3 regions of the Micromonospora sp. NPDC049257 genome follow, and region 1 is predicted to be linked to each of the others. Evidence: predicted binding sites of a transcription regulator. Region 1 holds the regulator's gene; each other region holds the start of a gene.
The links. Region 1 encodes HrcA, which represses chaperone genes, less so after heat shock. Its sites were predicted from a motif close to GGTTNGCACNCTCNNNNNGAGNGTGCNAACC; they were not measured.
Positions count from the first base shown of each region.

Region 2: a site for HrcA is predicted at 2,009-2,039, ahead of groES (co-chaperone GroES). Genes of this name have one in related genera too.
Region 3: a site for HrcA is predicted at 2,473-2,503, ahead of groL (chaperonin GroEL). Genes of this name have one in related genera too.

Region 1 covers NZ_JBFAQU010000026.1:57,905-63,086, forward strand. Annotated here, with positions in the region: gene hemW (radical SAM family heme chaperone HemW) at 1-936, shown strand, start outside; gene AB0K25_RS26795 (DUF4870 domain-containing protein) at 1,028-1,666, opposite strand; gene hrcA (heat-inducible transcriptional repressor HrcA) at 1,903-2,925, shown strand; gene dnaJ (molecular chaperone DnaJ) at 2,999-4,144, shown strand; gene AB0K25_RS26810 (16S rRNA (uracil(1498)-N(3))-methyltransferase) at 4,276-5,010, shown strand.
Region 2 covers NZ_JBFAQU010000003.1:229,966-235,147, reverse strand. Annotated here, with positions in the region: gene ybaK (Cys-tRNA(Pro) deacylase) at 59-538, opposite strand; gene AB0K25_RS07250 (methyltransferase domain-containing protein) at 548-1,816, opposite strand; gene groES (co-chaperone GroES) at 2,174-2,488, shown strand; gene groL (chaperonin GroEL) at 2,561-4,207, shown strand; gene AB0K25_RS07235 (molybdopterin-dependent oxidoreductase) at 4,337-5,182, shown strand, end outside.
Region 3 covers NZ_JBFAQU010000005.1:113,129-118,310, reverse strand. Annotated here, with positions in the region: gene AB0K25_RS10685 (GNAT family N-acetyltransferase) at 214-744, opposite strand; gene AB0K25_RS10680 (cold-shock protein) at 968-1,171, shown strand; gene AB0K25_RS10675 (hypothetical protein) at 1,667-2,425, shown strand; gene groL (chaperonin GroEL) at 2,706-4,328, shown strand; gene AB0K25_RS10665 (S8 family serine peptidase) at 4,434-5,182, opposite strand, start outside.

The DNA of each region.
Region 1 (5,182 bases):
ACCCCCACCCTGCTACCCGCCGACGACCTGGCCCGCCTGCTGGACGGCATCGACCGCACCTGGGGACTGGCCGCCGACGCCGAGGTGACCACCGAGGCCAACCCCGAGTCGGTCACCCCGCAGTCGCTGAAGACCCTGCGGGCCGCCGGCTACACCCGGATCTCGCTGGGCATGCAGTCCGCCGCCGCCGGGGTGCTGGCGGTCCTCGACCGGACCCACCGCCCCGGCCGGGCCGCCGAGGCCGCCCGGGAGGCCCGCGACGCCGGGTTCGACCACGTCAACCTGGACCTGATCTACGGCACGCCGGGGGAGCGCGCCGAGGACTTCGCCGCCTCGCTGGAGCAGGTCGTCGCCGCCGGGGTCGACCACGTCAGCGCGTACGCCCTGATCGTGGAGGACGGCACCCGGTTGGCCGCCCGGATGCGGCGCGGCGAGCTGCCGTACCCCTCCGACGACGTGGCGGCCGACCGCTACCTGGCGGCGGAGGCCGCCCTCGACGCGGCCGGGTTCTCCTGGTACGAGGTCTCCAACTGGGCCCGCAGCGAGGCGGGCCGGTGCCGGCACAACCTGCTCTACTGGACCGGGGCCGACTGGTGGGGCCTCGGCCCGGGGGCGCACAGCCACGTCGGCGGGGTGCGCTGGTGGAACGTCAAACACCCCAGCGCGTACGCGCAACGGCTCGCCGCCGGGCACTCGCCCGGCCTGGCCCGGGAGATCCTCACCCCGGCCGAGGCGCACATGGAGGACGTGATGCTGCGGCTCCGGCTCGCCTCCGGGCTGCCGCTGGACGTGCTGGACGACGCGGGCCGGGCCGCCGCCGCCCGTGCGCTCGCCGACGGGCTGCTGGACCCGGTGGCCTACCCGCAGGGGCGGTCGGTGCTCACCCTGCGGGGCCGGCTGCTGGCCGACGCGGTGGTCCGCGACCTGCTGCCCTGAGCGTGGCCCCGCCGGCCCGCCGCGCACCGCAGCGGGGCGGGCCGGGGCCGGCGGTGGTGCCCGACCGGCCGGGGGAGCGGCCGGCCGGGGTTCACTTGATGAAACTGGTGGACATCGGGTAGCGGTAGGCCTGACCCTCGTTGGCCTTCATGCCAGCGATGATCCCGAACAGGATCTGGATCACCACGACCGCGATGCTGGGCAGGAAGAGCAGGCACCAGCTCACGAAGAGCAGCACGAACGCGATGATCGACCAGAGGATCTGGAAGTTCAGCGCGGCCAACGCCTGCGCCCGGACGGCCGGCGACTGCTGACCGCGTACCAGGTAGGCGATCAGCGGGGCGACGAAGCCGAGCGGGCCGAGGCTGATCAGCGCGCCGGCGGCCCCGCCGAAGTGCGCGACCAGCGCCCAGGTCTTGTCCTCGCTGTTGGCGTATCCACCGGTCGGGGCGCCGTACGCGCCGGCGGTCGGATATCCGCCACCGGCCGGGGGGTAGCCACCCGGCGGGCCGTAGCCACCCGGCGGGCCGTAGCCCCCCGACGGGTCGTAGCCACCCGACGGCGGCTGGTCGCCGGTGGGCGGCGGATACCCGCCGGGCGGGGGATACCCGCCTGCACCCGGTGCCCCGGACAGTGGTGCGGTGGGCGGCTCATATGGCGAGCCCTGGCCAGCGTTCGGGTCCGGCGGGTAGCCGTCCCCCGCGCCGGGCGGGCGAGGTGGTTCAGTCATGCCCGTCACGGTAGGGGCTGCTGGCAAGGGTGCACCAGAGCGACACTGGTGAGGTTGGCCTCGACATTCGGTCAGCGGCCACGCCGGCAACCCACCGGGGCGGTCGCACCGACGGTCCGTCGTTGATCAACGCAGCGGCGGTACTGCCGTCGTAGACTGGCACTCGCTACAGTCGAGTGCCAGAGCGCTCGCCGGACGCGTCAGAAGTCCGGTCGCCGTGCGACAGGAGGTGGGAGATGGGTCTCGACGACCGCAAACTCGCCGTGCTGCGGGCGATCGTCGAGGACTACGTCGCCACGCAGGAGCCCGTCGGCAGCAAGACGCTCGTCGAGCGGCACCAGCTCGGGGTCTCCCCGGCGACCGTCCGTAACGACATGGCGGTGCTGGAGGAGGAAGGTTACATCCGCCAGCCGCACACCAGCGCCGGCCGGGTGCCCACCGACCGGGGCTACCGCCTCTTCGTCGACCGGCTCTCCCGGGTCAAACCGCTCAGCCCCGCCGAACGTCGGGCCATCGAGCGGTTCCTGGTCGGCGCGGTCGACCTCGACGACGTGGTGCACCGCACCGTACGGCTGCTGGCGCAGCTCACCCGGCAGGTCGCCGTCGTGCAGTACCCGTCGCTGGCCCGCTCGTCGGTGCGGCACCTGGAGCTGGTGCCGATCTCCACCACCCGGCTGATGCTGGTCATGATCGCCGACACCGGGCGGGTCGAGCAGCGGCTGGTCGAACTGCCCACGCCGGTCCCCGCCGACGACGTCACCGACCTGCGCCGGCTGGTCAACGAGAAACTGGTCGGCAGTCGGCTGTCCGACACCCCACCGCTGGTCCAGGCGCTGGTCGAGGAGTCCGCGCCGCACCTGCGCGGGGCCATGACCACCCTGTCCACCGTGCTGCTGGAGACCCTCGTCGAGCGCACCGAGGAGCGGTTGGCGCTCGCCGGCACCGCCAACCTCACCCGGGGCGGCCTGCTCGACTTCCAGGGTTCGCTGCGACCCATCCTGGAGGCGCTCGAAGAGGAGGTCGTCCTGCTCAAGCTGATCGGCGAGGCCGAACCGAGCACCACCCGGGTGCTGATCGGCGACGAGAACGAGGTCGACAACCTGCGGGCCGCCTCGGTGGTCAGCACCGGGTACGGCCCCGGCAGCACCATCGTCGGTGGGCTGGGCGTGCTCGGCCCGACCCGGATGGACTACCCCGGCACCATCGCCACGGTGCGGGCCGTGGCACGCTACGTGGGCGAGCTGCTGGCCCAGAACTGACCAGTCAGGGCCGACGGCCGGCTCCGGCCGCCGACCGGCGCAACGCGAGACGAACATGAGGACACGGAACGCAGTGGCCAGGGACTACTACGGCATTCTCGGCGTCGGCCGGGAAGCCTCCGATGACGAGATCAAGCGTGCCTACCGCAAGCTGGCGCGGCAGTTCCACCCGGACGTCAATCCGGACCCGGAGGCACAGGAGAAGTTCAAGGACATCAACGCCGCGTACGAGGTCCTCTCGGACGACCGGAAGCGGCAGATCGTCGACCTGGGCGGCGACCCGCTCGCCCCGGGCGGAGGGGGCGCCGGTGGCCCGGGTGGCCCCGGTGGGGCCGGCCCGTTCGTCGGCTTTCAGGACATCATGGACGCCTTCTTCGGTGGTGCGGCCGGTGGGGCGCGCGGTCCGCGCCCGCGTACCCGCCCCGGAGCCGACGCGATCCTGCGGCTGGAACTGGACCTGCACGAGACCGCCTTCGGCGTCGAGGCCCCAATCACCGTCGACACCGCAGTGCTCTGCACCACCTGCTCCGGGGCGGGCACCGCAGCCGGCACCCACCTGGCGACCTGCGAGGCGTGCGGGGGCCGGGGCGAAGTGCAGTCGGTGCAGCGGACCTTCCTCGGCCAGGTGGTGTCGGCCCGCCCGTGCACCGTCTGCCAGGGCTACGGCACCACCATCCCGCACCCCTGCCCGACCTGTGCCGGCGACGGCCGGGTGCGGACCCGCCGCTCGCTGACCGTCAAGATCCCCGCCGGGGTCGAGGACGGCATGCGGATCCGGCTCGCCCAGCAGGGTGAGGTCGGCCCGGGCGGCGGCACCGCCGGTGACCTCTACGTCGAGATCCACGAGCGCCCGCATGACGTCTACTCCCGCAAGGGCGACGACCTGCACTGCCGGGTCACCGTCCCGATGACGGCCGCCGCGCTGGGCACCCGACTGACCATCAAGACGCTCGACAGCGAGGAGACGGTCGACGTCAAGGCCGGCACCCAGCCGGGCAGCACGCTGCGACTGCGCGCCCGGGGCGTACCGCACCTGCGGGGCACCGGCCGGGGTGACCTCTACGTCCACCTGGACGTGCGTACCCCCACCAAGCTCGACGCCGACCAGGAGAAGATGCTGCGGGACTTCGCCAAGACCCGGGGCGAGGAGGTCGCCGAGCTGAGCAAGCAGGGCGGCTTCTTCTCCCGGATGCGCGACGCCTTCAACGGCCACGCCTGACCCCGGGCCGGCTCCGGTCAGCTCGGCCCTCGGACGGTTTCCCGGTCCGGTGGTTTCCCGGTCTGGGTTTCTTGGTCCGGGTGGTGGCCCGGTCCGGGGCGGTGGGGGCCGGGCCGGTTAGCCTGATCGGCGTGTCCGCGCCGCTGTTCCTGGTCGAGTCGCTGCCCACCGCCGACCAGCTCATCCTGGACGGCCCCGAGGGCCACCACGCCGCCACCGTGCAACGGCTGCGCGTCGGCGAGGAGCTGCTGCTCGCCGACGGTCGGGGTGGCACCGCCACCGCCGTGGTCACCGCCGTCGGCCGGGGCACCCTGGACCTCACCGTCACCTCCCGGGGGTACATCGACGCGGACGTCCCCCGGCTGGTCGTGGTGCAGGGCATCGCCAAGGGCGACCGGGGTGAACTCGCCGTGCAGGCGATGACCGAGGTCGGGGTGGACGAGATCGTGCCCTGGGCGGCGTCCCGCTCGGTGGTGCAGTGGCGCGGCGACCGGGGCGTACGGGCCAGGGAGAAGTGGGCGGCGACCGCCCGGGAGGCGGCCAAGCAGGCCCGTCGTGCCTGGTTGCCGGTGGTGGCGGGAGCACCGGACGAGTCCACCGCCACGGTGGCCCGCCGGATCGCCGGGGCCGGCGCGGCGTTCGTCCTGCACGAGGAGGCCGAGGAGCGGCTGACCACGGTCGAGCTGCCGACCACCGGCGAGATCATCCTCGTGGTCGGCCCCGAGGGCGGCATCGCCCCGACCGAGTTGACCGCCTTCACCGAGTCCGGCGCCCGCCCGGTCCGGTTGGGCCCCTCGGTCCTGCGTACCTCCACCGCCGGCGTGGCCGCCCTCTCCGTCCTCTCCACCCGCCTCCCCCGCTGGTAACCCCCTCTTCCCCTCCCTCCCTCGCCCCACCTCCGCCCCACCTCGCCCCGGCCAACCTCCCTCGTCCCGTGATCAAGAGCTTTACGTCATCCGCGAGCCCAATCCCGCCCTAAACCTCTTGATCACCGAGCCCACCACCCAACCCTCGGCGTTGGTGGCTGGTGATCAAGAG
Region 2 (5,182 bases), on a different contig from region 1:
GACACCCGTCCCGCAATCACGCTGCGTGTCCGGTCTGCGACCGCCCTGCCGGGGCTGGTCAGCGGGTGGCGATCCGCGCGGTACCGGCCCCGGTGAGGGCGACCAGGTCGGTCGGGGCGAGCTGGAGCTGCAGACCCCGACGACCCGCCGAGACATAGACGGTCTCGTGGTCCAGCGCGGAGACGTCCACCACCGTCGGCAACCGTCGCCGTTGACCGAGCGGACTGATCCCGCCCCGCACGTACCCGGTGCTCCGCTCGGCGACGGCCCGGTCGGCCAACGTGGCCCGTTTGCCACCGACCGCCGCCGACAGCGCCTTGAGGTCCAGCTCGCCGGTGACCGGGACGACCGCCACCGTCAGCGCCCCGTCCACCTCGGCGACGAGGGTCTTGAACACCCGCTGCGGTGGCACCCCGAGCGCCGCCGCGACCAGCGCGCCGTAGTGGGGCGCATCCGGGGAGACGTCGTACGGATGGATGCTGTGGGTGATCTTCTGCCTGGTCAGCAGCGCCGTCGCCGCGGTGGACCGTCCCGCCATGCGGTCACGCTAGCCCGGCCCGGCCCCGTCCGCGACCGGTCGACCGACCAGCACCGTCGGTGCCCCGGCCACCCGGGTCAGCACCAGGCTGGCCGGGTTCTCTCCGGCCAGCCGCAGGTCCCGGCGCAGCTGTTCGGGCACCAGCGCCGAGCCCCGCTTGAGGATCTCGACCCGGCCGACCCGGCGCTCCCGCAGCAGTGCGCGCAGCCGCTTCAGCGAGAACGGCAGCACGTCGACGATCTCCAGGCACCGGCCGAACGGGGTCGGCCGCGGGGCGTCGGCGTAGAGGTAGGCGATGCTCGGATCGGCAAGCGTCGCGTCGAGCGTGCCGGCCAGCTCCGCGACCAGGTGCGCCCGGACCACCGCCGGGTCCGGGTCGTACAGGTAGCGCCGCACCGGTCCGACCGTGGCCTCGGCCGCACCGGTGCCGGTCAACTGGTGGGCGGCGACCGGATCGCGGTCGGCGGTACGGCAGGTGGGAGAACCGTCCGCCGGGCGCTGCCGGTCGGCGGTCCCCGCCCTCAGCACGGTCGCCCGGCGGGGCACCTCGGCGAGCGGGCCGCCCCAGAGGGCCGCCTCGACCAGGTCCCCGTCGACGCTGACCCACTCCGCCTCGGCCCCGGCCGGGATCAACGCGTGGTCGACGCCGGGGGCCACCTTCACCACCGTGTGCGGCACCCTGCCGGCCAGCCCGGTGACGAAGTCCCACGGCGGCGAGTAGGCGTTCGGGTCGAAGATCCGTCGTCCGGTGCCGGCCCGCCGTCGGGCCGGATCACAGAAGACCGCGTCGACCCGGGTCACGTCGAACGCCGTCGCGTCGCCGCACTCGACGGTGAACCGCCCGGCCAGGCCGGCCGCCTCGGCGTTCGCGGCGGCGAGCGCGGCGGTGACCGGGTCGGCCTCCACCCCGTACACCCGGATGCCGGCGCGGGCGGCGGCGAGCGCGTCGGCGCCGAGGCCGCAGCCCAGGTCGGCGAGGGTGCGCACCCCGGCGGCGGCGAGCCGCCCGGCCCGCCGGTCGGCGACGACCCGACGGGTGGCCTGCTCCAGGCCGGGGCGGGTGAGGAACATCCCGGCCGCCTCGGGGCCGAACTTGCCGACCGCCCGGCGACGCAGCTCGGCCTGGGTCAGCGCGGCGGCGGCCAGCCCGGGGGGCACCCCACGCGACCGCAGCGCCGCCGCCGCGACCAGCGGGTCGCCGCCGGCCACCTCGGTCGCCGCGGCGAGCACGACCGACCCCTCGGGGGTACGCAGCGCGGCGAACTGGTCGAGATCCACGCCCTCATTGTCCGGCCCGGCCGACGGGCCGACTCGGTCGGGCCGGTGTCGCGGCCTCCGGTCGGTGTCGCGGCCTCCGGGCGGTGTCCGCACCGCCGGATCGCCGCCGTCGGGTCGGGCACCGCCCGGTCGACACGAAGGGCGGCGGATTGGCACTCTCCTTGACGGAGTGCTAGCCGAGGAATAACCTGCGATTAGCACTCTCACCCTGAGGGTGCCAGCGTCCGGGCCACCTGGTCCGGGTGCTGAACGCCAGGCGGACCGGCACCCGCGACGACGGCCCCGCCCGGTGGCATGTGGCAGATTGACGCTGGTCGGACTCTCGGCCGGCAACGAAACCAAGTACCCCAGGAGGGTATGCCCGTGACTACCGCGACCAAGGTTGCGATCAAGCCGCTCGAGGACCGCATCGTGGTCCAGGCGAACGAGGCTGAGACCACCACGGCGTCGGGCATCGTGATCCCCGACACCGCCAAGGAGAAGCCGCAGGAGGGCACCGTCCTCGCCGTCGGCCCGGGCCGGATCGACGACAAGGGCAACCGCGTGCCGCTCGACGTCAAGGTCGGCGACACCGTTCTCTACTCGAAGTACGGCGGCACCGAGATCAAGTACGCCGGCGAGGAGTACCTGGTGCTCTCCGCCCGCGACGTTCTCGCGGTCATCGAGAAGTAACCAACCGATTCCAGTGTCGTCGCCCCGGTCCGGCTCGCCGGGCCGGGGCGACGACGCTTCGAAGGGACATTCATGGCGAAGATCCTGAGCTTCTCGGACGACGCCCGACACCTGCTGGAGCACGGTGTCAACGCCCTCGCGGACACGGTCAAGGTCACCCTCGGCCCGCGCGGGCGCAACGTCGTCCTGGACAAGAAATTCGGTGCGCCGACGATCACCAACGATGGTGTGACCATCGCCAAGGAGATCGAGCTCACCAACCCGTACGAGAACCTCGGCGCGCAGCTGGTCAAGGAGGTGGCGACGAAGACCAACGACGTCGCCGGCGACGGGACCACCACCGCGACCGTGCTGGCCCAGGCGATGGTGCGCGAGGGCCTGCGCAACGTGACCGCCGGGGCCAACCCGGCCGGCCTCAAGCGGGGCGTCGACGCGGCGGCCGCCAAGGTCTCCGAGGCGCTGCTCGGCCGGGCCGTCGAGGTGGCCGACAAGGAGTCGATCGCGCACGTGGCGACGATCTCCGCGCAGGACGCCACCATCGGCGAGCTGATCGCCGAGGCGATGGAGCGGGTCGGCCGCGACGGTGTCATCACCGTCGAGGAGGGCTCCACCCTCACCACCGAGCTGGAGGTGACCGAGGGTCTCCAGTTCGACAAGGGCTTCATCTCGCCCAACTTCGTCACCGACTCCGAGTCGCAGGAGTCGGTGCTGGACGACCCGTACATCCTCATCACCACGCAGAAGATCTCGGCGATCGAGGAGCTGCTGCCGCTGCTGGAGAAGGTCCTCCAGAACAGCAAGCCGCTGCTGATCGTCGCCGAGGACGTCGACGGCCAGGCGCTGTCGACCCTGGTGGTCAACGCGATCCGCAAGACCATCAAGGTCTGCGCGGTCAAGGCCCCGGGCTTCGGCGACCGTCGCAAGGCGATGCTGCAGGACATGGCGATCCTGACCGGCGCCGAGCTGGTCGCCCCGGAGCTGGGCTACCGCCTCGACCAGGTCGGCCTGGAGGCGCTCGGCACCGCCCGGCGCGTCGTGGTCGACAAGGAGAACACCACCGTCATCGACGGCGGCGGCCAGTCCGCCGAGGTCGCCGACCGGGTCGCCCAGATCCGCAAGGAGATCGAGGCGTCCGACTCCGACTGGGACCGGGAGAAGCTGGCCGAGCGGCTGGCGAAGCTCTCCGGTGGCATCGCGGTCATCAAGGCGGGCGCGGCGACCGAGGTCGAGATGAAGGAGCGCAAGCACCGCATCGAGGACGCGATCGCCGCGACCAAGGCCGCGGTCGAGGAGGGTACGGTTCCCGGCGGCGGCGCCGCGCTGGCCCAGATCCGTTCGGTGCTCGACGACGACCTCGGCCTGACCGGTGACGAGAAGGTCGGTGTCTCGATCGTGCGCAAGTCGCTGGTCGAGCCGCTGCGCTGGATCGCCCAGAACGCCGGCCACGACGGTTACGTGGTGGTCGAGAAGGTCGCCGGCAAGGAGTGGGGCCACGGCCTCGACGCCGCCAAGGGCGAGTACGTCGACCTGGTCAAGTCCGGCATCATCGACCCGGTGAAGGTGACCCGTAACGCGGTCACCAACGCCGCCTCGATCGCCGGTCTGCTGCTGACCACCGAGAGCCTCGTGGTGGAGAAGCCGGAGCAGCCGGAGCCGGCCGCCGCCGGTGGGCACGGCCACGGCCACGGTCACGGCCACCAGCACGGCCCGGGTTTCTGACCCGGTAGTACGCCTGTTCAGGGCGCACCGTCGTACCTCGGCGGTGCGCCCTGACGCGTCCGGGGCCGGCTGCTTACGGATCGGTGACGTGGTTGGCGGCCGGCCCGGTCGATCGACGACACTGGCCGGATGAGCACCACCCCCCGCGGCTTCGCCGCACTGGCCGGGGTCACCGCCGCCGTGGTGGCCATCGGTGTCGCCGAGCCGGTCGCCGTCCTCACCGGCCCACGTTCCGCCCCGCTGATCGCGGTCGGCGGGGTGGTGGTCGACACGGTCCCCGAGCCGCTCAAGCAGTTCGCCATCGACGTCTTCGGCCGGTACGACAAGATCGCCCTGCTGGTGGGTACGGCGGTGCTGCTGGCGGCGTTCGCCGCCGGGATCGGTGTGCTCGCCGCGCGCCGGCTGGCCGTGGGGCTGTTGGGCATCACGGTGTTCGCCGGTCTCGGTGCCGCCGCCGCGCTCACTCGGGCCGGCGCGGACGCTGCCGACACCCTTCCGGCCCTGCTCGGCGGAGGGCTGGGTGCGCTGGTGCTCTGGGCGTTCGTGGCCGGCCCGTGGCAGCTCGACCCCTGGCCCTGGCAGCCACCCACCGCCCTGCCATCCACCGCCCTGCCATCCACCGCCCTGCCACCCACCGCGGCGGCTCACCCCGCGCCGGCTCCTTCCGGTGAGCCGGCTCCGTCCGTCGGGCCGTCCCCGGCGGCGGAGGTGTCCCCGTCCCCGGCCGCAGGGGGGCCCGCAGCCGTCGGGTCGTCCGCCACGTCGATGGGCGAGCCGACCCCGGGGCCTGCGGCGGAGCGGTCCGTCGGGTCGGGCGATCCCCCGGCCGCCGGGCCACCGGCCGGCTGGGAACCGTTGGAGTCGACCGACCCCGAGTCCCGGCGGCGGTTCCTGCGGGGGGCCGGCCTGCTGGCGGGCGCGGCGACCGTGGTGGGGCTGGGCGGGCATTGGCTCGCCGGGCGGCGGGGGGTCTCG
Region 3 (5,182 bases), on a different contig from region 1:
CTCCGGCTGCGGGCGGGGGTGGTCCGTGGTCGGTGGTCCGTGGTCGGTGGTCCGTGGTCCGTGGTCGGTGGTCGGTGGTCGGCCGTCGGTGGTCCGTGGTCGGTGATCAAGAGGTTTACGTCAGCCTGAGTGGCTGATTTGACGTAAACCTCTTGATCACCGGCCCGGCGCGGCCCGGCCCGGCCCGGCGCGGCCTGGGGTTTGGGGTGGGGGTCAGGCGGGGCGGCGCATCTGGAGTTCGGTGAGGGCGGGGATCTTGGGGTGCGGGACGCGGACGCCGGTGTCGGTGAAGCCCAGACGGTGGTAGGCCCGGTAGGCACGGTCGTTGCCGACCACCACCTCGAGCATGAGCTGTGGTCGGCCGCAGGCGCGCGACCAGGCGGCGACCTCGTCGATCAGCGCGCCGAGCAGGCCGGTGCCCCGCCACGAGGGGTTCACGTAGACCGCGTAGACGACCGTCAGGTCCGGCTCGTCGGGGGCGACGGTGCCGCCCGCGTGGCCGACCAGCCGGCCGCCGGGATCGGCCACGAACTGGGCGGTGTGGCACCCCTGGGACACGTACGCGATCCGGGCCGCGTAGTCGGCGTGCGGGCGGGCGGCGGCCTCGGCGACGGTCTCCAGGAAGGCCAGCGGCGCATCCGCGAGCATCTCCAACCGCAGCGCCCGCATCCGGGCGGCGTCCTGCGGGCGCACCCGGTGCACGGGTGCCGTCCGGGTCACCGGTGGGGCCGGGGCAGATGTCATGTGCGCATGCATACCGCAGCGATGAACGCCGATGGGTAACCGGGTCGATACCCGTCCGATTTAGGCCGATTTGAGGTCGTGCGCGGTCGTCACTCCTCGTGTAGCGTGCGATTTCGGTCACCGATTCAGCGGCCTTCACCGATCGCCGAAACGGTGGTTCTCCGCTGTCGGCCCGCCGGCATCCCGGGGTTGTGGAACGCCGCGCAGAGTGAGGAAGTGCACCGTGGCACAGGGCACCGTCAAGTGGTTCAACTCCGAAAAAGGCTACGGCTTCATCGCCGTCGACGGCGGGCAGGACGTCTTCGTCCACTTCTCCGCCATCGAGATGGACGGCTACAAGGCGCTCGACGACGGTCAGCGGGTGGAGTTCGAGATCGCCCAGGGTCAGAAGGGGCCGCAGGCCGAACGGGTCCGCGTCATCGCCTGACCTGTCCTGCGGGTCCCACCCGCCGGGCCACCCGTGGGACGGTTGGCGGCGGGGGTCGGTGCGGGGAAAGATCGTGAACCGTCCAGGCGTCCTCGCTGAGGAGGGTTCATGTCCGACCAGTCACCTCCGGGTCCACCCGGCCCCGCTGCCGGGTCGCCGGGCGGACCATGGGGCCCGCCGCCGGGGGGCCCGCCGTCGGGCCAACCCTCGTGGGGTCCGCCGCCCGGGGGGCCGCCGTCGGGCCAACCCTCGTGGGGTCCGCCGTCGTGGGATCCGTCCGCAGCGGGGCCGCCGGGCTGGAGCTATCCGGCTCCCGGTGGCCCGTACCCGGGCTATCCCCCGGGTGCCGACGGCGGTTTCCCGCCGCTCGGGAGCTATCCGCCGCTCGGGGGTCATCCGCCGGTCGCCGGGGGCGGCTCCTGGGGGCCGGCGGACCCGCTGGTCAATCCGCCGTACGCCGGGCTGGAAGGCTGGTTCGCCCGGTGCACCGGAGCGTTGCGTCGAAGTTGGCGGACCCTGCTGCCGTTGATGCTGCTCACCCAGGTCGTGCCGGCGGTGGCGGTGTCCCTGCTCTCCCTCGGCACGGGGCCCGACGCCGCCCCGCTGCCCGCCGACGGCTCGATTCCCGACGGCTACCTCAGTGACCTGGTGATCTACGGGGTCTCGGTGTTCCTGGTCGCGCTGGCCTTCGGGGTGGTGCAGGGCATCGGCTGGGCGGGTGGCACCTGGGTGGTGGCCCGGCAGGCCGCCGGCCAGCCGGCCGACCTGCCCGGCGCGCTGCGCTACGGCGCGCGCCGCTGCCTCGGCCTGTGGGGCTGGATGCTGGTGCTGGGCCTGCTCATCGGCGTCGGCTTCTGCCTGTGCCTGCTGCCGGGCATCTACCTGGCGTTCGCCCTCGCCCTCGCTGGCCCGGTCTACCTGTTCGAGGGGCAGAACCCGATCGGGCGCTCGTTCCGCATGTTCCACGACCGGTTGGGCATGGTGCTCGGCCGGGTGGCGCTGGTCGCACTCGCGGTGCTGCTCGGCAGCGTGCTCGGTGGGGTGGTGGAGTCGGTCGGCACCGTGCCGTTCGGCACCGACCCGTTCACCGCGCCCGGCACCGCCGTGGGTGCGGTGGCGGTGATCCTGGTGAGCGCCGTGCTGGTCGTGCCGGTCTACCTGGTGCAGCTGGTCGGCCTGGTCGTGACGTACGCCGAGCAGCGCGCGCAGGAGGGGCCGGTGAACGTCGCGCGACTGGTGGCGGAACTCGGCTGACCGGCCCCATCGTGCTTGCACTCGGCAGGGGAGAGTGCTAAACAGGTCATTGGCACTCGCATACGGTGAGTGCCAATGGTCGGGGCGGTAGGGCCACGGTCACATCGGCGTCTCGATGGCGTCGGGTGGCACATGGCCGGTCGTCGCGGGCTGTCCGGCCCGACCGAGGAGGACGTCGTCGTCGCCAGGTGGCGACGTCCCCAAGGTGCGTACACCAGGCGGCCCGTCCGGGGACACAAACCCCCGGGTGGCCCGTGAGTGTCCAGGAGGACAACGCCGTATGGCCAAGATGATCGCGTTCGACGAAGAGGCTCGCCGCGGCCTCGAGCGGGGCATGAACCAGCTCGCCGACGCCGTAAAGGTGACCCTCGGCCCCAAGGGCCGCAACGTGGTGCTCGAGAAGAAGTGGGGTGCCCCCACCATCACCAACGATGGTGTGAGCATCGCCAAGGAGATCGAGCTCGAGGACCCGTACGAGAAGATCGGCGCCGAGCTGGTCAAGGAGGTCGCCAAGAAGACCGACGACGTCGCCGGTGACGGCACGACGACGGCGACCGTCCTGGCCCAGGCCCTGGTGCGCGAGGGTCTGCGCAACGTGGCCGCCGGTGCCAACCCGATGGCCCTGAAGCGGGGCATCGAGGCTGCCGTGGCCAGCGTCTCGGAGGAGCTGTCCAAGCTCGCCAAGGACGTCGAGACCAAGGAGCAGATCGCCTCCACCGCCTCCATCTCCGCCGGTGACAGCACCGTCGGCGAGATCATCGCCGAGGCGATGGACAAGGTCGGCAAGGAAGGCGTCATCACCGTCGAGGAGAGCAACACCTTCGGGCTGGAGCTGGAGCTCACCGAGGGCATGCGCTTCGACAAGGGCTACATCTCCGCGTACTTCATGACCGACCCGGAGCGTATGGAGGCCGTCTTCGACGACCCCTACCTGCTCATCGTCAACAGCAAGATCTCCTCGGTGAAGGACCTGCTCCCGATCCTGGAGAAGGTCATGCAGTCGGGCAAGCCGCTGCTGATCATCTCCGAGGACATCGAGGGTGAGGCCCTGGCGACCCTGGTCGTCAACAAGGTCCGGGGCACCTTCAAGTCGGTCGCCGTCAAGGCGCCGGGCTTCGGTGACCGCCGCAAGGCCATGCTCGCCGACATCGCCATCCTCACCGGTGGCCAGGTCATCAGCGAGGAGGTCGGCCTCAAGCTGGACGCCGTCGGCCTCGACATGCTGGGCCGGGCCCGCAAGGTCGTGGTGACCAAGGACGAGACCACCATCGTCGACGGTGCCGGCGACGCCGACCAGATCCAGGGCCGGGTCAACCAGATCCGGGCCGAGATCGACAAGAGCGACTCCGACTACGACCGCGAGAAGCTGCAGGAGCGGCTGGCCAAGCTGGCCGGCGGCGTCGCGGTGATCAAGGTCGGCGCGGCCACCGAGGTCGAGCTGAAGGAGCGCAAGCACCGCATCGAGGACGCCGTCCGCAACGCGAAGGCCGCCGTCGAGGAGGGCATCGTCCCGGGTGGTGGCGTCGCGCTGGTGCAGGCCGGCAAGACCGCCTTCGACAAGCTGGACCTGGCCGGCGACGAGGCGACCGGCGCGCAGATCGTCAAGATCGCGCTGGACGCCCCGCTGCGGCAGATCGCCGTCAACGCCGGCCTGGAGGGTGGCGTGGTCGTCGAGCGCGTCCGCAACCTGGACGCCGGTCACGGCCTCAACGCCGCCAGCGGTGAGTACGTCGACCTGCTGGCCGCGGGCATCATCGACCCGGCCAAGGTGACCCGGTCCGCGCTGCAGAACGCCGCGTCGATCGCGGCGCTCTTCCTCACCACCGAAGCCGTCGTGGCGGACAAGCCGGAGAAGACCCCGGCCGCCCCGGCTGGCCCGGGTGGCGGGGACATGGACTTCTGAGTCCAGCTCCAACGCCGAACGGGGCGGGCCGCGCGAGCGGTCCGCCCCGTTCCGTGTCCGAGGACCGTACCCAGCCGGGCCGGCTCACCCCGGCGACCGGGGCGGTCAGCGGCGGGCCGCCCGCACCGCCGCGTACGCGTCGACCAGACCGGCCCCGGTCGACGCCGCCACCGGGCCGCAGCTGAGGTCGGCGGGCCCGGCGGGTTGCGCGGTGTCCCGCAGGATGTTCCGGGTCCGGTCCAGGTCACCGACCAGCGCCGGGTTCGCCGACCACATCAGTGCCACCACTCCCGCCACCTGCGGGGTGGCCATCGAAGTGCCGTCCAGGGCGGCGTAACCGCCGCCGGGCATCGCGGAGAGGACCTCCGCGCCGGGGGCGACCAGGTCCGGCTTGGCCGCCCCACCCGCGACGGGCCCCCGGCTGGAGAACTCCGTGACGCGCCGGTCGCGGCCCACGGCACCCACCGTCAGCACATCGGGGTACGGCGCCGGCGGGTCGACGATCGACCCGCAGTCGGGTCCGGTGTTCCCTGCGGCGGCCACCACCAGAATGCCTGCGGCCGTCAACGCGGCGGTGGCCGGGCGCAGCGCACCCGCATCACAGCCCTCGACCGGTGGGCACCCCCACGAGTTGGTGAGCACGTCGGGGGCCCGCTCCGGCCGACCGTCGGTGAACGGGTCACCGCCGGCCGGGAACGGGGCCAACATGAACTGGAGGCAGTCCAGGTAGTGCGCGGGGCTGCCCAGGTTGCGGTCGAGGTTGACGCAGCCCACCCACTGGGCTCCGGGGGCGACCCCGATGCCGTCGCGTCCCACCGCGCTGGCCGTGGTGTGGGTGCCGTGACCGCCGGAGT